Regions from separate parts of the Kineococcus gypseus genome, predicted to be linked through region 1. Evidence: predicted binding sites of a transcription regulator. Region 1 holds the regulator's gene; each other region holds the start of a gene.
What was found. Region 1 encodes HrcA, which represses chaperone genes, less so after heat shock. Its sites were predicted from a motif close to GNTNGCACTCGGNNNNNCCGAGTGCNANC; they were not measured.
Positions count from the first base shown of each region.

Region 2: the regulator HrcA is predicted to act here: its motif matches at 4,302-4,330, upstream of ACRYMN_RS04030 (Hsp20/alpha crystallin family protein).
Region 3: the regulator HrcA is predicted to act here: its motif matches at 3,217-3,245, upstream of groES (co-chaperone GroES).

Region 1 covers NZ_JBJLRD010000023.1:16,743-23,675, forward strand. The annotation lists gene ACRYMN_RS10690 (LLM class F420-dependent oxidoreductase) at 1-379, shown strand, start outside; gene ACRYMN_RS10695 (DUF4870 domain-containing protein) at 388-960, opposite strand; gene ACRYMN_RS10700 (DUF3097 family protein) at 1,074-1,952, opposite strand; gene hrcA (heat-inducible transcriptional repressor HrcA) at 2,065-3,105, shown strand; gene dnaJ (molecular chaperone DnaJ) at 3,163-4,281, shown strand; gene ACRYMN_RS10715 (Gmad2 immunoglobulin-like domain-containing protein) at 4,402-5,649, opposite strand; gene ACRYMN_RS10720 (RNA polymerase sigma factor) at 5,646-6,236, opposite strand; gene ACRYMN_RS10725 (HIT domain-containing protein) at 6,378-6,752, shown strand; gene ACRYMN_RS10730 (N-acetylglutaminylglutamine amidotransferase) at 6,775-6,933, shown strand, end outside.
Region 2 covers NZ_JBJLRD010000007.1:71,400-78,332, forward strand. The annotation lists gene hrpA (ATP-dependent RNA helicase HrpA) at 47-4,276, shown strand; gene ACRYMN_RS04030 (Hsp20/alpha crystallin family protein) at 4,411-4,842, shown strand; gene ACRYMN_RS04035 (hypothetical protein) at 4,855-5,133, shown strand; gene ACRYMN_RS04040 (cysteine hydrolase family protein) at 5,227-5,886, shown strand; gene ACRYMN_RS04045 (Gfo/Idh/MocA family protein) at 5,855-6,933, opposite strand, start outside.
Region 3 covers NZ_JBJLRD010000017.1:32,898-39,830, forward strand. The annotation lists gene ACRYMN_RS08570 (MerR family transcriptional regulator) at 1-220, opposite strand, end outside; gene ACRYMN_RS08575 (WhiB family transcriptional regulator) at 582-884, shown strand; gene groL (chaperonin GroEL) at 1,062-2,678, opposite strand; gene groES (co-chaperone GroES) at 2,769-3,065, opposite strand; gene ACRYMN_RS08590 (THUMP-like domain-containing protein) at 3,294-4,475, shown strand; gene rimI (ribosomal protein S18-alanine N-acetyltransferase) at 4,524-4,961, opposite strand; gene tsaB (tRNA (adenosine(37)-N6)-threonylcarbamoyltransferase complex dimerization subunit type 1 TsaB) at 5,054-5,725, opposite strand; gene ACRYMN_RS08605 (alpha/beta hydrolase) at 5,735-6,508, opposite strand; gene tsaE (tRNA (adenosine(37)-N6)-threonylcarbamoyltransferase complex ATPase subunit type 1 TsaE) at 6,505-6,933, opposite strand, start outside.

The sequences.
Region 1 (6,933 bases):
CTCGGTGCCGGTGCTGCTCACCGGCGCCACCGGCGCGGCGCGCCGCGAGGCCGAGGCACCGGTGCGCCGGCACGTGGCCCTGTACCTGGGCGGCATGGGCTCGCGCTCGCAGAACTTCTACGCCGACCTGGCCCGGCGCCTGGGCTTCTCCGACGCCGTGGACGAGGTGCAGGAGACGTTCCTCGCCGGGGACCACCGCGCCGCGGCCGCCGCGGTGCCCGACGGGTTCCTCGAGGCCACCTGCCTCGTGGGCCCCGCCGGGACGCTGCGCGCGCGCCTGGACGACTACGCCCGCGCGGGCGTGAGCACGCTGGCGCTCGCCCCGCTGGCGCCCGCGCTGCCCGAGCGCGTCGCGACCGTGCGGGCGCTGGCCGGCTGAGCGGCCCCTCAGCGCACCAGGTGCAGCACCGCCGGGTAGCGGTACGCCCGGCCGGAGTTCGCCGCGACGGCGGCGAGCACCGTCAGGACGGTCGTCGCCACGGGCAGCAGGCCCAGCAGCGCGAACGAGAGCCCGAAGGTGAACAGGGCCAGCAGCGCTGCCACGACGGTCAGGCCCAGGCCGTACAGCAGCATCGAGATGTTCAGGTTCAGCGCCTCGGCGGAGTGCTCGCGCACGAACCGGCTGCGGTCCTTGAAGACGAGGAAGAGCACCAGGGGGCCGACCACCGGCAGGCCCACCCACACCAGCAGGGAGCTGACGTGGGACAGCACCGCCCAGGTGCGCTCGTCCTGCACGGACATCGCCGAGGGCTGCTGGTGCTGCGGGTACGGCGCGTACTGCTGCTGGTGCTGCTCCTGCGGGTACGGCTGCTCCTGGTACGGCTGGTACGGGTACGGCTGCTGCTCCGGGTGGGGCTGCTGCCCCCAGCCGTCCTGCCCGCCGTGGGCGTACGGGTCCCCGGGCTGCTCGTGCGGGGCCTTCGTGAAGTCCGGCCTGGGCTGCTGGTGCGGGTCGCTCACGGTGTCCTCCGGGCGTCGGTGCGGCTGCTGGGCACGATCCTGCCGCGCGCGCGGGCGGGTGTCGTCCTCCCGCGGGAGGGTCCCGGGTGCGACCGGCGGGGGAGGCGGGCGCCTCAGCGGTCGGCCGCGTCGGCGGTGACGAAGTCCACCAGCTCCTCCACGCGGGCCAGCAGCGCCGGCTCGAGGTCGGCGTAGCTGCGCACGGTGCCCAGGATCCGCTTCCAGCCGTACGCGACGTCGGCCTGCGTGGCGTGCGCCCAGCCCAGCTCGGCGAGCACCCCGTGCTTCCACGACGTGCCGCGCGGGATCACCGGCCAGCGCTCCCAGCCCAGGCGCTGCGGGCGCACCGACTGCCACACGTCGACGAAGGGGTGGCCCACGACGAGCACGTGCGGGCTCGCGCCGACGGAGGCGACGGTGCGCGACTCCTTCGAGCCGGGCACCAGGTGGTCCACCAGCACCCCGATGCGCCGCCCCGGGCGCGGGCCGAAGGAGCGCACCGCGGCGTCGAGGTCGTCCACGCCGTCGAGCACCTCCACCACCACGCCCTCCACGCGCAGGTCGTCGCCCCAGACCCGCTCCACCAGCTCCGCGTCGTGGCGGCCCTCGACGAGGATGCGCGAGGCGCGCGCGGTGCGGGCGGCGGCGCCGGCCACCGCGAGCGAGCCGCTGGCGGTGCGGGTGGGCGCGGCGGGCGCCGCGGGGCCCCTCGGCGCCACCAGCCGCACCGGCTGCCCGTCCACCCAGAAGCCCGGCCCCAGCGGGAAGGTGCGGGTGCGCCCGCGCGCGTCCTCCAGCACGACGACGTGCACGCCGCCGCTCTTCTCCACGCGCACCACCGCGCCGACCCAGCCGGTCTCGACGTCCTCCACGACCAGGCCGCGCTCGGCGCGCTCCTCGCGGTGCGCCGGCCGGCGCGGGTGCGGGTCGGAGGACAGCACGTCGCTGCCGTAGCGGTCGGCGCGGCGCTCGTCCCTGCTCACCCGCCGCACGCTAACCAGCGCCGGGGGCGGCGCGGCGGAGGCGCGCTGGCCTAGACTTGGCACTCGGTCGTCCGGAGTGCCAGCGGGCGGCCGCCGGCCGTGCACCGAGTGGAGGTGGGGTGTGAGCGACGACCGCAGGCTCGCCGTGCTGCGCGCCATCGTCGAGGACTACGTGGCCACCCACGAGCCGGTGGGGTCCAAGGCCCTCGTCGAGCGCCACCGGCTGGGCGTCTCGCCCGCGACGATCCGCAACGACATGGCGGTGCTGGAGGAGGAGGGCTACATCGCCCAGCCCCACACCAGCGCCGGGCGCATCCCCACCGACAAGGGCTACCGCCTCTTCGTCGACCGCCTCGCCAGCCTCAAGCCCATGTCCCCGGCCGAGCGCCGCGCCATCCAGGCCTTCCTCGACGGCGCCGTCGACATCGACGACGTGGTCGACCGCACGGTGCGGCTGCTGGCGCAGATCACCCGCCAGGCCGCCGTCGTGCAGTACCCCTCGCTCTCGCGGGCGGCGGTGCGGCACGTGGAGCTGGTGCCGGTGGGCGGGCGCAGCGCCCTGCTGGTGCTCATCACCGACACCGGCCGCGTCGAGCAGCGCGTGGTGGACGTGCGCTCGGCCACCGACGCGCAGGCCCTGCCCGGCACGCTGGCCGCGCTGCGCGACCGCGTCAACGCCGCCGTGGCCGGCAAGCGCCTGAAGCAGGCGCGCGAGGAGCTCACCGCCGTGGTGCAGTCCAGCACCCCCGGGGAGATGGCCGTCACCGCCGAGGTGGTCGCCGCGCTGGGCGACTGCCTGAGCGCCGGGCTGGAGGAGCGCGTGGTCATCGCCGGCACGGCGAACCTCGTGCGCTCCGGCGCCGACCTGTCCGCCAGCCTGGGCAGCGTGCTGGAGGCGCTGGAGGAGCACGTGGTGCTGCTGCGGCTGGTGCAGGAGATGACCGAGGAGGGCACCGGCGACCGCGGCGCGCTGACCGTGCGCATCGGCGCGGAGAACCTCCACCTCGGCCTGCCCGAGACGTCCGTGGTGACCAGCGGCTACGGCGAGGGGGAGGTGCTGGCGCGCCTGGGCGTGCTGGGCCCGACCCGCATGGACTACCCCACGACGATGGCGGCGGTGCGGGCGGTCTCCCGCTACGTCTCGCGCATCCTGTCCCAGTGACCGACCCGGTCGCCGCGACCCACCCACGACCCGACCGACGGGAGACCTGAGCACCTCGTGAGCGACTACTACGACGTCCTCGGCGTCAGCAGGGACGCCTCCGCGGAGGACATCAAGCGCGCCTACCGCAAGCTGGCGCGCAAGCTCCACCCGGACGTCACCTCCGACCCCGACGCCGGCGACCGCTTCAAGGAGGTCTCGCAGGCGTACGAGACGCTCTCCAACCCCGACAAGCGCGCGCAGTACGACCGCGGCGGCGCCCAGGGCGGGGCCGCCGGCTTCGGCCAGGGCTTCGGCTTCTCCGACATCATGGACGCCTTCTTCGGCCAGGGCGGCGCCGGCGGCGGGCGCGGGCCGGTCAGCCGCACCCAGCGCGGCCAGGACGCCCTGATCCGCGTCGACGTCGACCTCGCCGAGGCCGCCTTCGGCGGCGAGCGGCAGATCCAGGTGGACACCGCCGTGCTGTGCCCGACCTGCAAGGGCACCTGCTGCCAGCCGGGCACCGAGCCGGCCACCTGCGACATCTGCCACGGCCAGGGCTCGGTCCAGCGCGTGGTGCGCTCGCTGCTCGGGCAGGTCATGACGACCTCCCCGTGCCCGACGTGCCACGGCTTCGGCACCGTGCTGCCCTCGCCGTGCCAGGAGTGCTCCGGCGAGGGGCGCGTGCGCGCGCGCCGCCCGCTGACCATCCGCGTGCCCGCGGGCGTGGAGACCGGCACCCGCATCCAGCTCGCCTCGCAGGGCGAGGTGGGCCCGGCCGGCGGCCCGCCCGGCGACCTCTACGTCGAGGTGCACGAGCGCCCGCACCCGGTCTTCACCCGCCGCGGGGACGACCTGCTGTGCACCCTGGAGGTGCCCATGACGGCCGCCGCGCTGGGCGCCTCGATCCCGCTGGAGACCCTCGACGGCACCGAGGAGGTCGAGGTGCGCCCCGGCGCGCAGGCCGGCGAGGTCGTCACCCTCAAGCAGAAGGGCGTGGAGCACCTGCGCTCGGCCGGCCGCGGGGACCTGCAGGTCACCCTGGAGGTGAGCACCCCGCGCGACCTCGACGACGAGCAGGAGGAGCTGCTGCGCCGCCTGGCCGAGCTGCGCGGGGAGGTGCGCCCGGCCGGCCGGCTCGCACCGGCCCACCAGGGCGTCTTCTCCAAGCTGCGCGGGCGCTTCGGCGGCCGCTGAGCCCACCGCCGCCCACCGCCGCCCACCGCCGCCCGACGGCGCCCGCCGCCCGAGCGCGGTGGTGCGGTGAGGACCCCCCGAGGGTCCTCACCGCACCGCTCCGGTCGGCCCCGCGGGGCCTCAGCGCACGGTGACGGCCTTGGTGTCGCCCGGGGGCGTGGTGCCGGCCTCGCCGCCGGACTCGTCCGGGCGCAGGACCTCCACGACGTGCTCGCCCGCGGGCAGCGGGATCGTCACGGAGAACTCCGCGAACGCCCCGTTGGCGCCGGCCTGCACCGGCCCGCGCGCCACCTCCGCGCCGGTGGCGTCGGTGACGACGTAGAGCAGGGTGCCCTCGAAGCCGGAGCCGACGCCCTCGACGACGACCTGCCCGGGCGTGGAGGTGTCCGTCGAGGTGATCCACGCCGGCGCCTGGACCTCCGCCTGCGGGGCGCGCGAGACCGTCTCGGGCACCGCGTGCCCGAACAGCACCGGCTCGGCGCGGCCGTCGACGCGGATCTCCACGGGCAGGTCCTCCGAGGCCGCGGCGGTGACGGTGTGGACGAGCTGCTGCACGGCGGCGGCCGCCTGCGGGGCCTCCAGGGAGCCCGGCGCGGCGCCGGCGGGCAGGTCCACGACGAGGCGGTCGCCGGCGCGGCTGACGCCGGAGGGCCCGGCCGCCGCCCACGCGGTGGCGTAGTCGGGGTCGGCCGGGTCCCCGCCGAGCACCGCGGCCAGGGCGCGGTCGGCGTCGTCGCCCTCGCCGGCGGCCTCGACGTACTCGCGGAAGAGCCACGTGCTGCCGCTCGCGCCGTCCAGCCAGTACACCGGCACGCTGCGCGCCCCGGAGGGCAGGGCGGGGCCGGTGGCGGGGGCCGGGGCGGTGGTCGACGGGGCCGGGGCGCCGGTGCCCGGCGCCGCCGGGGTCGACGTGGCGGCGGGCTCCTGCGGCGGCTCCGCGGGCACGGGCGCCTCGGTGGCCGGCTCCGGCGGCGGCGTGGTGGCCGGGTCCTCGGCGGTGGGCGCGGAGGTGCGCGAGGCGACGGTGCGCACCGAGGCGTCCTCGCCGCGGGTCAGGGCGAGGGCGGTGCCCCCGCCCACGACGACGACGGCGGCGGCCGCGGTCGCCGCGGCCCAGGCGCGGCTCGAGCGGCGGCGGGCGGTGGTGCTCATGCGGATCTCCTGGAGGCGGTCGGCGGGCTGGACGGCGTCGGCGCGCGCGGCGAGGGCGTCGCGCAGCGCGCGCGCCACGGGGTCGGTGCCCGGGTCGGGCAGGGGCCCGGCGTGCACCGGGTCGGCGTGCACCGGGTCGGCGTGCACCGGGTCGGCGTGCACCGGGTCGGCGTCCACCGGGTCGGCGTCCGCCGGGTCGTCGGGATCGTGGCTCACGGGGTCTCCTCCTGGCGGCCCAGGCCGGCGCGCAGCGCCGCCAGCCCGCGGTGGGCGTGCGTCTTGACGGCCCCGCGGCTGATGCCCAGGGCCTCGGCGATGTCCTGCTCGGACAGGTCGGCGGAGTAGCGCAGGACGAGGACCTCGCGCTGGCGCGCCGGCAGGGCGTCCAGCGCGGCCAGCACCGAGCGGTGCTCGGCCGAGCGCACCGCGCGCTCCTCGGGCCCCTCGGGGGCCGGGTCGGGCAGCGGGCGCCTGCGGTCGGCCACCGCGCGGTGCCGCAGCACGTCGCGCGCGCCGTTGACCACCGCCTGGCGTAGGTACGCCACGGCGGCGGCCCGGTCGTCCAGCCGCCGCCAGCGCCGGTGCAGGGCCACGAACGCCTCCTGCACCACCTCCTCGGCGGTGGACGTCTCGCCGGTGAACTCGGCGGCCAGCGCCACCAGGCGCCGCCAGTGCGCGGCGTACAGGACCGTCACCGCCGTGTCGGCGTCCCACGTGCGCGGGTCGTCGGGGTCGGTGCCGTCGGTGCCGTCGCGCCCGTGGCGCACGACGCGCAGCCGCGGGCCGACCTGGCGGTCAACCACGGCGCGCCGTGCCCTGAGCATCTCCACACCGGTACGACGAGCGACGAGCGGTCACGGTTGACATACAACCGGAGGGGATCGCCCGGACGGGGGAGGCGGGCGCCCGGGCGGGGGACCGGTCGCGCGGGTACCCTCCCGCGCATGAGCGCGCCCACCAGCGGCAGGCGCAACGGCAGCGCCCCGGCCGACCTGTTCCTGCGGATCGTCTCCGGCGAGCTGCCGGCGACGGTCGTGCACTCCGACGAGCTCGTCGTCGCCTTCGAGGACGCCGACCCGCAGGCCCCCGTGCACGTGCTCGTGGTGCCGCGCGAGCGGCACGAGACCGTCGCCGACCTCGCCGCCGCGGCGCCGGCGACGCTGGCCCGCCTGGTCGAGGTCGCCCAGCGCGTGGCCGACGAGCGCTGCGGCGGGCACTTCCGGCTCGTCTTCAACACCGGCGAGGACGTGGGGCAGTCGGTGCCCCACGTGCACGGGCACGTCCTCGGCGGCCGGGGCTTCGCCTGGCCGCCCGGCTGATCGACGGGTTGGATGGTGCGGCATGTGCGGCTTGTGCGGTGAGATCACCTTCGACGGACGTCCCGCCGACATCGGCGCGGTGCAGCGGATGTCGCAGCCGCTGGCGCCCCGGGGCCCGGACGGGGAGGGCTACTGGGCGCAGGGCCGGGTCGCCTTCGGGCACCGGCGGCTGTCCATCATC
Region 2 (6,933 bases), on a different contig from region 1:
TCGCCGCGGGCGGGGCCCGCGGGCGACGCCGTAGCATGGCGGGGTCATGTCGAGCCCCCCCAGCCGGCCCGGCCGCCCCGACGCCGGGCGGCGCCGCCCCTCCCGCCCCGCGCGCTCGGCCCCCCGCACCGGGCGCCCCGGATCCCGCGGCGGCTCCCCGCGCGACCTGCCCGACGACCCGCGCGCCACCGCCCTGGCCACCCGCCTGGCGTCGGTGTCGCTGCGCGACGAGGACCGCCTGCGCCGGCGGCTGGCCGTGCTCGCGCGCAGCGGCGACGCCGAGGCCGTGCGCCGCGGGCTGGACGACGTGGAGGCGCAGGCCGCGGCCGCCGAGGAGCGCGCCCGGCGCCGCGCCGCCGCGGTGCCGGTGGTGCGCTACCCGCCGGACCTGCCGGTCAGCCGGGAGAAGGACCGCATCGCCGAGGTCCTGCGCGAGCACCAGGTCGTCGTGGTCGCGGGGGAGACCGGCTCGGGCAAGACCACCCAGCTGCCCAAGATCTGCCTGGAGCTCGGCCGCGGGCGGCGCGGGCGCATCGGGCACACCCAGCCGCGGCGCATCGCCGCGCGGGCGGTGGCCGAGCGCGTGGCCGAGGAGCTCGGCGGTGAGGTCGGCGGCGTGGTCGGCTACGCGGTGCGCTTCACCGACAGCGTCGGCGAGGACAGCCTGCTGAAGGTCATGACGGACGGCATCCTGCTCGCGGAGATCCAGCGCGACCCCGAGCTGCTGCAGTACGACACCCTCATCGTCGACGAGGCGCACGAGCGCAGCCTGACGATCGACTTCCTGCTGGGGTACCTGGCGCAGCTGCTGCCGCGCCGGCCCGACCTCAAGCTCGTCATCACCTCCGCGACCATCGAGACCGAGCGGTTCTCGCAGCACTTCGGCGGGGCGCCGGTGCTGGAGGTCTCCGGGCGCACCTACCCGGTGGAGGTGCGCTACCGCCCGCTGGCCGCCGACGAGCTCGCCGAGGAGCTGGCCGGCGAGCTCGACGACGACGCCGGCGAGGCGCTGGACGTCGACGAGGCCCCCGTGCCCGGCGACGACCGCGACCAGACCGAGGGGATCCTCGACGCGGTGCTCGAGCTGGCCGCCGAGGGCCCCGGCGACGTCCTGGTGTTCCTGCCCGGCGAGCGCGAGATCCGCGACACCGCCGAGGCGCTGGAGGGTCTGGTGCGCTCCGAGCGCGACCTGCGCGGCACCGAGGTGCTGCCGCTGTTCGCGCGCCTGACCGCCGAGGAGCAGCACCGCGTCTTCCGCCCGCACGCCGGCCGGCGGATCGTGCTGTCCACCAACGTCGCCGAGACGTCCCTGACGGTGCCGGGCATCCGCTACGTCGTCGACGCCGGCACCGCGCGCGTCTCTCGCTACAGCCACCGCACGAAGGTGCAGCGCCTGCCGGTGGAGAAGGTCTCGCAGGCCTCGGCGAACCAGCGCGCCGGCCGCTGCGGGCGCGTGGCCGACGGCATCTGCATCCGGCTGTACTCGCAGGCCGACTTCGAGGCGCGCCCGCAGTACACCGACCCGGAGATCCTGCGCACCAACCTGGCCGCGGTCATCCTGCAGATGGCCTCCCTGGGCCTGGGCGACATCGCCGCGTTCCCCTTCGTCGAGCCCCCCGAGGCGCGCGCGGTGGCCGACGGCCTGGCGCTGCTGACCGAGCTGGGCGCGCTGGAGGCCGCCCGCCCCGGCGAGCGCGGCGTGCCGCGGCTGACGCGCACCGGCCGCGAGCTGGCCCGCCTGCCCATCGACCCGCGCCTGGGCCGCATGGTGCTGGAGGCGCGGAAGAACTCCTGCCTGCACGACGTGCTCGTCGTGGTGGCGGCGCTGTCCGTGCAGGACCCGCGCGAGCGGCCGCTGGAGCAGCGCGAGCGCGCCGCGCAGCTTCACGCGCGCTTCCGCCACGAGCGCTCGGACTTCCTCACCTACCTGAACCTGTGGAACTACCTGCAGCACCTGCAGCGCGAGCTGTCCTCCTCGGCGTTCCGGCGCCGCGTCAAGGCCGAGATGCTGCACTTCCTGCGGGTGCGCGAGTGGCAGGACACCTACCACCAGCTGCGCCGCGTCACCCGCGACCTCGGCGCCGAGGTGCACGTGCCGGAGGTCGCCGCCCCCGCCGAGGGCGAGGAGGTGCCCGCGCCCGCCTACGACGCCGACGCCGTGCACCGCTCCCTGCTGGCCGGGCTGCTGGGCAACATCGGCCTGAAGGTCGAGCAGGACGAGAAGCGCGAGGGGCGCCGCGGGCGCGACGACGCCCGCCGCGGCCGCGGCGACGGCCCGCGCCAGCAGGAGTACCTCGGCGCGCGCGGCGCGCGCTTCGCCGTGGCACCGGGCTCGTCGCTGGGGCGGCGCTCGCCGGACTGGGTGGTCGCCGGCGAGCTGGTGGAGACCTCCCGCCTGTGGGCGCGCGTGGTCGGCGCCGTGGACCCGCGCTGGATCGAGCCGCTGGCCGAGCACGTCGTCAAGCGGCAGCACTCCGAGCCGCGCTGGTCGCGCAAGCGCGCCGCGGTGGTGGCCACCGAGCGCGTGACGCTGTACGGCGTGCCGATCGTCGCCGGGCGCACCGTCGCCTACGGCGCGATCGACCCGGAGCTCTCGCGCGAGCTGTTCCTCCGCCACGCCCTCGTCGAGGGCGACTTCGAGACCCGCCACGAGTTCTTCGCGCGCAACCGCGAGCTGCTGGAGGAGGCCGAGGAGCTCGAGCACCGCGCCCGCCGGCGCGACATCGTCGTCGACGACGAGGTGCTCTTCGCCTTCTACGACGCGCGCGTGCCCGCCGACGTCGTCTCCGGCCGGCACTTCGACGCCTGGTGGAAGCAGGAGCGCCGCGAGCACCCCGACCTGCTGACCTTCGACCCGGCGATGCTCGTGGCCGGCGACGCCGGCGTCAGCGAGGAGGACTTCCCGGCGGTGTGGCGCCAGGGCGACCTGGAGCTGCCGCTGTCGTACGTCTTCGAGCCCGGCTCGCCGCGCGACGGCCTGACCGTCGACGTGCCGCTGGAGGTCGTCAACCGCTTCGACGAGCGCGACCTGGCCTGGCAGGTGCCCGGGTTCCGGCACGAGCTGGTCACCGCGCTGCTGCGCGCGCTGCCCAAGCAGCTGCGCCGCCACCTCGCCCCCGCCCCCGACAAGGCCGCGCGCTTCCTCGAGCGCGTCGCGCCGCGCCAGCGCGACTTCTGGGAGGCGTTCGAGGAGGAGATGCCGCGCCTGGGCGACGGCACGGAGGTCTACTACGAGGACGTCGACCTCGCCAAGGTGCCCGCGCACCTGCGCCCCACGTTCCGGGTCACCGCCGCCGACGGTTCCGTGCTGGCCGAGGGCGAGGACTTCGCGCGGCTGCGCGAGCAGGTGGCCGGGCAGGTGCGCGCCACCATCGCCGAGGCGGCCGACGAGGTGCGCCGCACCGGCGCGACGTCGTGGCCGCTGCAGCCCGGCCCGGACGACCTGCCCGCGCGGGTGCCCGAGACGCACACCACCGTGCGCCGCGGCAGCGACGTGGTCTCCTTCCCGGCGCTGGTGGACGAGGGCTCCTCGGTGGGGCTGCGCACCTTCGCCACCGCCGCCGAGGCCGCCGCGGCCCACCGCGCCGGCACGGTACGCCTGCTGCTGCTCGTGCTGCCCTCGCCGCTGCGCACCGTGCAGTCCGCGCTGCCCAACGACGCCCGGCTGCTGCTGGCGCGCGCCCCGCACGGCGGCGCGGCCGCCGTGCTGGAGGACTGCCTGCGCGCGGCCGTGGAGGCGCGCCTGGACGCCGCCGGCGGGCCGGTGCGCACCGCCGCGGAGTTCGCGCGCCTGGCCGAGCAGGTCGGCCGCGGGCTGCTCTCGAGCACCACCGAGGTCGTCGACCGCGTCCTGCGGGTGCTGCGCACCGCCGCGCAGGTCGAGCGGGAGGTCTCGCGCACCTCCAGCCTGGCGCTCGTGCCGACGCTGGCCGACGTGCGCGAGCAGTTCGACGGCCTGGTGCACCCCGGGTTCGTCACCGGCACCGGCGCCGAGCGGCTGCCGGACCTGCTGCGCTACCTGCAGGGGATCCTGCGCCGGCTGCAGACCGCGCAGGAGAACCCCCAGCGCGACCGGGTGCGCACGGCCGAGTTCGCCCGCGTGCGCGAGGAGTACGCCGCCCACCTGCGCCGCGCCGGCGCGCACGTGCCGCCCGAGCTGGCGCGCCTGCGCTGGTCGCTGGAGGAGCTGCGGCTGCAGAAGTTCTCCCAGCCGGTGCCCACCGCCGGCCCGGTCAGCGACGAGCGGGTCCTCAAGGCGCTGGCCGAGCTCGGCTGATTCGCTGCAGGGCAACGGTTCTCCCCCTTGCACGCGCGGCGCGCGAGTGCTAACACTGGAGGTGCGGGACCCGGTGGAACCGGGCCCGCGGGGCGAGCAGTCGCATCTGGTGTGAAGCATCGGAGGTGGTTGTGGTGTTGATGCGGACCGACCCGTTCCGCGAGCTGGACCGGCTCACCCAGCAGGTGCTGGGGACCTCGGCGCGGCCGGCGGTGATGGCCATGGACGCCTGGCGCAGCGGGGACGAGTTCGTGGTGGAGTTCGACCTCCCCGGCGTCGACCCGTCCAGCGTGGACCTGGACGTCGAGCGCAACGTCCTGACCGTCAAGGCGCAGCGGCCCGTGCACGAGGGCACCGAGGAGATGATCGCAGCCGAGCGACCGCGCGGCGTGTTCAGCCGCCAGCTCATCCTCGGCGACAACCTCGACACCGAGCACATCGCGGCGTCGTACCGCTCCGGCGTGCTGACGCTGCGCGTGCCGGTGGCCGAGCGCGCCAAGCCGCGCCGCATCGCCGTCGAGGTGGCCGAGGAGGGCGCGCGGGACCAGCACGCCATCGGCGCCTGAGGCGGTGCGCGGGTGACCGGGACGACGGTGGCCGGCGCGCCGGCGCACGAGGCGTTCTGCGAGCTGCTGCGCGCCGACCCCGAGCTGGTGCGCGCGGAGTTCGAGGCGCTCGTGCGGGCGTGCTGGCCGGGAGGGGGTGGGCGCGCGGCGACGGGCAGCGTGGACGCGCCCGGCCCGCCGGGTCCGGGCGCCCGCACGGTGCCGCGCTCGCGCCGGCCCGCCCCGCTGCGGGGCGGGCGGGCGCCGGCGGCGCGCCCGCCCCGCCGGGAGCGCTCGCCCCCGCGGCGCTGAGCGGTGCGGGACGCGGGGGCGGCGGGTCCGCGGCGACGTGCCGCGGGCCCGCCGCCCTTGGCGCGCGGCTCCGGCGGTGCCAGAGTCTGCAGCGTGCAGCGCGCCCACGGCGTCGACGTCCCCGAGACCCTCGACGAGATGTGCCGCCCGCAGGTGGCGGCCGTGCTCGTGTACGACGCGCAGTCCGGCATCCTGCGGCACGTGCGCGAGCGCGACGCGGTGGTCGCGCGCACCCGCGAGGTGCTCGAGGCCGCGCGCGCGGCCGGGGTGCCGGTGCTGTACGTGCGGCACGTCTCGCTGCCGCCCTCGCACCTGGGGGTCGCCGGGTTGCGCACGGCGATGGCCTGGCAGCGCGTCGCGCGCGCCGACGCCGTGGGCGCGCCGTTCCCGCCGGGTGCGCCGCAGACGCGGGTCGTCGACGAGCTCGCCCCGCGCGAGGGCGAGCCGGTGTTCGACAAGCTGGGCATGTCCGCCCTGGTGGGCACCCCGGTGGAGGCGCTGCTGCGCGACCGCGGGACCACCACGCTGGTGCTCGTCGGCGCCGTGCTGGAGATCGGCATCGAGCCGACGGCCCGGCACGCCGCCGACCTCGGCTTCCTGCCCGTCGTCGTCGACGACGCGTGCGGCGTGGTCGACGAGGAGGCCGCCGCGCGATCGCGCGCCGCGCTGGACTACACCTTCGCCTGCTACCGCGCCGGCGCCGCGGACGTGGTGGCCGCCTTCAGCGCGCCCGCTCCCGCCCCCCGGCCCTGACGACCGCCCCCGGCGGCGGCACCGGCACCGGCGCCCCCGTCAGCAGCGACTCCTGCGCGGCGTCGGCCACCAGGGAGGCGGCCAGCGAGTCCTCCAGCCGGCACAGGTCGTCCCCGGCGCCCCCGGCGCCGGTGCCGCCGGCGACGAGCTCGACGAAGGCGGCGACCTCGGCGCGGAAGGCGGCGGCGAAGCGGTCGGCGAACGTCGCGTGCGGGGCGCCGTCGGGGAAGGCGACCCCCGGCTCGGCCGAGCGCGCCGCCGTCGAGGCGTCCATGCCGGCCACCACCGTGCCCAGCGAGCCCTGCAGCTCCAGGCGCACGTCGTGGCCGGCGCCGTTGTACCGCGAGGCCGACAGCACGGCCAGGGTGCCGTCGTCGAGGGTGCACAGCGCCACCGCGGAGTCCACGTCCCCCACGGCGCCGATGGCCGGGTCGCCGTTGTTGGACCCGCGCGCGTAGACCTCCACGACCTCCCGGCCGGTGACCCAGCGCACCGCGTCGACGTCGTGCACGCTGCAGTCGCGGAACAACCCGCCGGAGCCGGCCAGGAACGCCACCGGCGGCGGGGCCGCGTCGCACGTCAGCGCGCGCACGGCGTGCAGCCAGCCCAGCTCCCCGGCGCGGAAGGCGCGGCGAGCCTCGCGGTAGCCGGCGTCGAAGCGGCGCTGGTGCCCGATGCGCACCACCCCGCCGCGCGCGGCGACGTGCTCGAGCACCTCCAGCGAGCGCGCCGCGTCGAGCGCGACGGGTTTCTCGCACAGCACCGGCACCCCGGCGTCGACGCCGGCGCGCACCAGCGCCGGGTGCGCAGCCGTGCCGGCGGCGACCACGAGGCCGTCCACCCCGCTGCGCAGCAGCGCGTCGACGTCGTCGGCGACGTCGACAGCGACGTCGACGGCGGCCGTGCGCGCGCCGCCCGCGGGCAGCGCCGCGGCCACCGCGCGGGCGCGTGCCCCGTCGGCGTCGGCCAGCGTCAGCCGGCCCACCCCGGCGGTCGTGGCCAGGTTCGCCGCGTGCAGCGCACCGATCCGCCCGAGGCCCACCAGGC
Region 3 (6,933 bases), on a different contig from region 1:
CCCCCTCCAGGGTCAGCCGGCGCATGACGACCAGGCGCGCGAGGTCCGTGGAGGAGTAGCGCCGGTGCGCGCCGGCGGTGTGCTCGCTGGGCCCCAGGCCGTAGCGGCGGTCCCAGGTGCGCAGCGTCGCGGGCGCGACCCCCAGCCGGCGGGCCACGGCGGCCACGGTGAGGGTCATGCGCGGAGCGGGCGGCGCTGACGCCCCCTGGGAGGAGGACACGGGTGGATCCTCCCGCGCGCGGCGCGGAGCCGCCACTCCCCCGCCCCCGCCGGGCCGCTCGGGGCGGGAGGGCCCCACAGGTTGTTCAGGGTTGTTCACCGCCGGTCGCGCACGGACGAGGGCCCGGGAGGCGGGTCGTTCACAGGAGAAGCAGGTTGTTCACAGGGTTGTCCACGGGTGGTGCACAACCGGGTCGCCGGGCACGGCAGCAGGGCCGCCGCGTGTGGCGCAGGTCACCCGGATCGGGCCTGAACAACCTCGACCCAGGGGCTTGAACAACTTCTGGCGCGGTTGTAGCGTCCTACCTCGTCAGCAAGATCCACCTCCGCGGCACCCCCGCACCAGCCCCCAGGAGCACACCATGGCCGAGATCTCCCGCCTCCCCGGACCCGTCGCCGACATCTGGGAGTGGCAGCTCGTGGGCGCCTGCCGCGACGCCGACCCGGACCTCTTCTTCCACCCCGAGGGCGAGCGCGGCCCGGCCCGCCGCAACCGCGACGCCGCCGCCCAGGCCGTGTGCGCCGGCTGCCCGGTGGTGCAGGAGTGCCGCAAGCACGCCCTGAAGGTGCGCGAGCCCTACGGCGTCTGGGGCGGCCTGACCGAGGACGACCGCGAGACGATCTACGCCGCGGAGCGCCGCCGCACCCTGCGCGTCGCCAGCTGACGCCGCCCGGCGGGCGGGGGCCCGCCGTCGACCGGCGTGCGCCGCGCGCGGTGGTGCGGTGCGCGGCACGCCGCAGCAGGACCAGCAGCTCGAGGACCATGCAGCACGAGGACCAGCAGCACGAGAAGAGGCCCGGACCCCTCGCGGGGTGCCGGGCCTCTCGTCGTGCGGGGAGGGTCAGTGGCCGTGGCCGTGACCGTGGCCGGCGGCGGCCGGCTCCTCCTCCTTCTTGTCCACCACGAGGGTGTCGGTGGTCAGGACCATCGACGCGATCGAGGCGGCGTTGACCAGCGCGGAGCGGGTGACCTTGACCGGGTCGATGACGCCGGCGGCCAGCAGGTCCACGTACTCGCCGGTGGCGGCGTTCAGGCCGTGGCCCACCTCGAGGCCGCGCACCTTCTCCACCACGACGTAGCCCTCGTGACCGGCGTTCTCGGCGATCCAGCGCAGCGGCTCGGTGGCCGCGCGGTGCACCAGCTTCACGCCGGTGGCCTCGTCGCCCTCCTTGCCCAGGCCGCCCTCGAGCACCTTCACCGCGTGGGTCAGGGCGCTGCCGCCACCGGCGACGATGCCCTCCTCGATGGCCGCGCGGGTGGCGGAGACGGCGTCCTCGATGCGGTGCTTCTTCTCCTTCAGCTCCACCTCGGTGTGCGCGCCCACCTTGACGACGACCACGCCGCCGGCCAGCTTCGCGAGGCGCTCCTGCAGCTTCTCGCGGTCCCAGTCGGAGTCGGTGCGCTCGATCTCGGCCTTGATCTGCGCCACGCGGCCCGCGACGTCCTCGGAGGCGCCGGCGCCGTCGACCAGGGTGGTGTCGTCCTTGGTGACGACGACGCGGCGGGCGGTGCCCAGCACGTCGAGGTCGACCTGGTCGAGCTTGAGGCCGACCTCCTCGGCGACGACCTGGCCGCCGGTGAGGGTGGCGATGTCGCCCAGGATCGCCTTGCGGCGGTCGCCGAAGCCGGGGGCCTTGACGGCCACGGCGTTGAAGGTGCCGCGGATCTTGTTGACGACCAGCGTGGACAGGGCCTCGCCGTCGACGTCCTCGGCGATGATCAGCAGCGGCTTGGAGGTCTTGAGGACCTTCTCCAGCAGCGGCAGCAGCTCGGTGACCGTGGAGATCTTGCCCTGGTGCACGAGGACGTACGCGTCCTCCAGCACCGCCTCCTGGCGCTCGGCGTCGGTGACGAAGTAGGGCGAGATGTAGCCCTTGTCGAACTGCATGCCCTCGGTGAAGTCCAGCTCCAGCGCGGTGGTGGAGGCCTCCTCCACCGTGATGACGCCGTCCTTGCCGACCTTGTCGAAGGCGTCGGCCAGCAGCTCGCCGACGCTGGCGTCCTGGGCGGAGATGGTGGCGACGTGGGCGATGTCGCCCTTGCCGTCGACCTCGCGGGCGAGCTCGAGCAGCTGGTCGCCCACGGCCTGCACGGCCGCGTCGATGCCGCGCTTGAGGGCGGACGGCGCCGCGCCGGCGGCGACGTTGCGCAGGCCCTCGTGGACCATCGCCTGGGCCAGGACGGTCGCGGTGGTGGTGCCGTCGCCGGCGACGTCGTTCGTCTTGGTGGCGACCTCCTTGGCGAGCTGCGCGCCGAGGTTCTCGTACGGGTCCTCGAGCTCGACCTCGCGGGCGATGGTGACGCCGTCGTTCGTGATCGTCGGCGCACCCCACTTCTTGTCGATGACGACGTTGCGGCCGCGGGGGCCGAGGGTCACCTTGACGGCGTCCGCCAGGGCGTCGACGCCGCGCTCGAGGGAGCGGCGGGCGTCCTCGTTGAACGAGAGCTGCTTGGCCATGTGCTGTTCCTTCCGGATCTTCGCGGGCGAACGGGAGACGCCCCGGGCACCCGGTCTCGGGCGCCCGGGGCGTCGTGGTCCGTCAGCCGCTTACTTGGCGACCTTGGCGAGCACGTCGCGCGCCGAGAGGATCAGCAGCTCGTCGCCGCCGTACTTGACCTCGGTGCCGCCGTACTTGGAGTAGATGACCTTGTCGCCGACGGCGACGTCGACGGGCACGCGGTTGCCGTTGTCGTCCACGCGGCCCGGACCCACGGCCAGGACCTCGCCCTCCTGGGGCTTCTCCTTGGCGGTGTCCGGGATGACCAGACCGGAAGCGGTCGTCTGCTCCGCGTCGAGCGGCTTGACGACGATGCGGTCCTCGAGCGGAGTGATGGAGACCGACACTGAGCGGCCCTCCCCTTCTGCGTACTCGGTACGGATCTGGTGTGCTGGCGGGCCGGGTGCGGGGCCTGCGCCGACCGTCGTCGCGGGTGCCGGACGGTGCCGCCTCGCCTGGCACTCCCTCGTGCGGAGTGCCACCGGCGCTGGGTCAGAAGTTAGCACTCCCGCACCCCGAGTGCCAGGGACGGTGCCCGGTCGGGTGATCGCCGCCCCGCCTGGCACAGTCGGGGCGTGGACCCCGCCGACGTCGCCGCGCTGACCTCCCCCGCCGGGCGGGCGCTGCTGGAGCTGGTCGACGCCGCCGGCCCGGCCGACCCCCTGGCGCTGGGGCAGCGGCTGCGCCGCGAGGGGCACGAGCCGGCGCTGGTGGCGCTGGCCATGACGCAGGCGCGCCTGCGCGAGCGCGCCGTCGCCAAGCTGGGCGAGCGCGCCCGCGGGCTGCTGCTGACCCCGGCCGGCGTGGAGCAGGCCACCCGCGCCGCCGTCGCCGCCGAGCACGCCGCCCGCTTCGCCGGCGCCGGGGTGCGCCGGGTCGCCGACCTCGGCTGCGGCATCGGCGCCGACGCGCTCGCCCTGGCCGACGCGGGCCTGGACGTGCTGGCCGTGGACGCCGACCCGGGCACCGCCGCCGCGGCGGCCGCCAACCTCGCCGGCCGCGCGCGGGTGCGCTGCGCCGACGTCACCGCCGGCGTCGTCGACGAGCTCGGCCCCGGCGACGGCGCCTGGTTCGACCCCGCCCGCCGCACCGCCGGCGGACGCCGCCTGCTCGACCCCGAGGCCACCTCCCCGCCGCTGTCCTTCGTGCTCGCCACCGCCGCGCGGGTGCCGGCCACCGGCGCGAAGCTGGCGCCGGGCCTGCCGCACGAGCTCGTGCCCGCCGGCGCCGAGGCCCAGTGGACGTCCGTGGACGGCGACGTGGTCGAGGCGGCGCTGTGGTGCGGCCCGCTGGCCCGGCCCGGCGTCGCCCGCAGCGCCCTGCTGCTGCGCGACGGCGGGCGCTGGTCGCTGGACGACGCGGACAACCCCGTGCCCGACGTCGGGCCGGTGGGCACGCACCTGCACGAGCCCGACGGGGCGGTCGTGCGCGCCGGCCTGGTCGGCGCCGCCGCGCGCCTGCTCGGCGGGCGCCTGGTGGACGGGACCATCGCCTACGTCACCACCGACGGCCCGGCGAGCACGCCGTTCACGCGCTCCTACGCCGTGCTCGACGTGCTGCCCTTCGGCCTGAAGGCGCTGCGCGCGCACCTGCGCGCGCGCGACGTCGGGCCGCTGACGGTCAAGAAGCGCGGCACCGCCGTGGACCCGGACGTGCTGCGCCGGCAGCTGGGGCTGCGCGGCTCGGTGCCGGCCACCGTGGTGCTCACGCGCGTGGCCGGGCGGCAGACGGTGCTCGTCGTCGAGCCGGTGGGCTGAGCCCGGGCCCCGCCGCCCGGGGCCCCGCCGCCCGGGGCCCCGCCGCCCTCAGACGCGCGCGCGCAGCACCAGCGCGTCGATCCCGCCGGGCTGGTAGTAGCGCGCGCGGCGGGCGAGGACCTCGAAGCCCTCGGAGGCGTACAGCGCCTGCGCCGGCGCGTTGTCGGCGCGCACCTCCAGCAGCACGCGGGTGGCCCCGGCGTCGCGGGCGGCGGTCAGCAGCGCGCGCAGCAGCCGCCGGCCCAGCCCGCGGCCCTGCGCGCCGCGGGCCACGCCGATCGTCTGCACGTCGGCGTCGGCGCCGGAGACGGCCAGCCCGGCGTAGCCGAGGACCTCCTCGCCCTCCAGCGCGACGAGGTAGGTGCGCCCCGGCGCGGCCAGCTCGCCCCAGAACGTCTCCACCGACCAGGCGGTGGGACCGAACAGGTCCGCCTCCAGGCGCTGCACGTCGGCCAGGTGCCACCAGCGCGCCGGCGCGAGCACCACCCCGGCCCCCGCGGCCCCCGAGCTCCCCGAGCTCCCCGAGCTCCCCGAGCTCCCAGCGCCTCCCGGGTCCCCGGCGCGCGCCGGCGCGGCGCTCACGCGGTGACGCGCTTGCGGCCCGTGGGCTCCACCGCGTCCGGGCGGCGCAGGTACAGCGGCTCGACGGGCAGCAGCCCCGGGCCGCCGCGGCCGGCGAGCGCGTCCACGGCGACCTGCGCGAGCCAGCCGGCGTCGACGTCCGAGAGCGGCCCGGCCGGGCCGAGCGCGTCGGGGTGCAGGGCGGCGCCGCGGCCCACGACGGGCAGGCCGTCGCGCCGCACGGCCGCGGGGGCGACGACGTCGGGACCGGCCAGGCGCACCGGGCGGCCGTCGCGGGCGCCGTAGCGGGCGGTGTGCACCTCGCGCCGGCGCGCGTCGGTGGCCACGAGGAACTCCCCCCGCACCAGCCCCTCGGCGAGCGCCTGCGCGGCCAGGGCGTCCAGCGAGCACACCCCGTGCAGCGCCGCCCCCCACGCCAGCGCCAGCGCGCGGGCGGTCACCAGCCCCACCCGCAGGCCGGTGAAGGGGCCCGGGCCCACGCCCACCGCCACGTCGGTGACCTCGCCGCGCTCGCGGCCGGCGGCGCGCAGCGCCTCGGCGACCGTGGGCACGAGGACCTCGTTGTGGTGGCGCGCGTCGCCGGCGCGGCGCGAGCCCAGCACGCGCTCACCGTCGTGCAGGGCCACGGCGACGCCGTCGGTGGCGGTGTCGAGGGCCAGCATCAGCACGCGGCGAGCTTAGGCGGTGGCCAGGCGGCGCACGAAGGCCACCGTCTCGGCGAAGGCCGCCGGCGCGTCGCGGTCCAGCGTCAGCACGTGGAAGCTGTCGCGGTAGACGACCTCGGTGACCTCCCGCGAGGACACCCCCCGCAGCACCCGGGCGCTGGAGGCGGCGGGCACCACGTGGTCCACCGCGCTGCGCAGCAGCAGCAGCGGCTGGTGCACCCGCGGCAGGTCGCGGCGCACGGCGCGCCACAGCTGCGCCTGCGAGCGCAGCGCCCGCAGCGGGGTGCGCTCGTAGGCCAGCTCCACCGCGCCGGGGTCGGCGAGGTCCCCGGCGATGGCCGGGCGGGTCGCGCGCAGGCGGCCGAGGACCTCCACGGCCACCTCCAGGTGCGGCGCCAGCGCGACGGCGGGGTTGGCCAGGACGAGGCCGTCGACGAGGTCGGGGTGGCGCTGGGCGGCGCGCAGCACCAGCGCCCCGCCCAGGGACAGCCCCGCGGCCACGACCACCTCGTGCTGCGCGCGCAGCCGGCGCAGCGCGGCGACCACCTCGGCCAGCCACTGCCGCCAGGTGGAGCCGTTGCACGCCTCGACGGTGCGCCCGTGCCCGGGCAGCAGCGGCACGTCCACGCCGGTCCCGGCGTCGGCCAGCGCGCGCGCCCAGCCGTGCACGCTCTGCGGGGTGCTGGTGAAGCCGTGCACGACGGCCACGCCGGCGCGCGCACCGGGCACCGCCTCGCGCCAGGGGCGGGCGCGCTCGTCGCGCTCGAGCAGGTCCGGCCCGCTCACGCGCCCTCCCCCAGCGCCGCGGCCAGGTCCACGCCCTCCCAGCGCCGCCCGTGCGCGCGCAGCCGCGCGGTGCGCGGCTCGACGGGCACCTCGCCCTCGTCCACCCCGGCGGTGGCCCCGTGCGGGCGCTGCAGGTGCACCTCCAGGCGCTGGCCGGTCAGGTCCTCCACCAGGCCCGCGCCCCACTCCACGACGGTGACCGCCTCCTCGGCGTCGGCGTCCAGGTCGAGGTCGTCGACCTCGGCCAGGGAGCGGACCCGGTAGGCGTCCACGTGCACCAGCGGCGGGCCCTCGCGCAGGGAGGGGTGCACGCGGGCGATGACGAAGGTCGGGGAGGTCACCGGCCCGCGCACCCCCAGCCCCTCGGCCAGCCCGCGCGTCAGCGTCGTCTTGCCCGCGCCGACGTCGCCGGAGAGCACCACGAG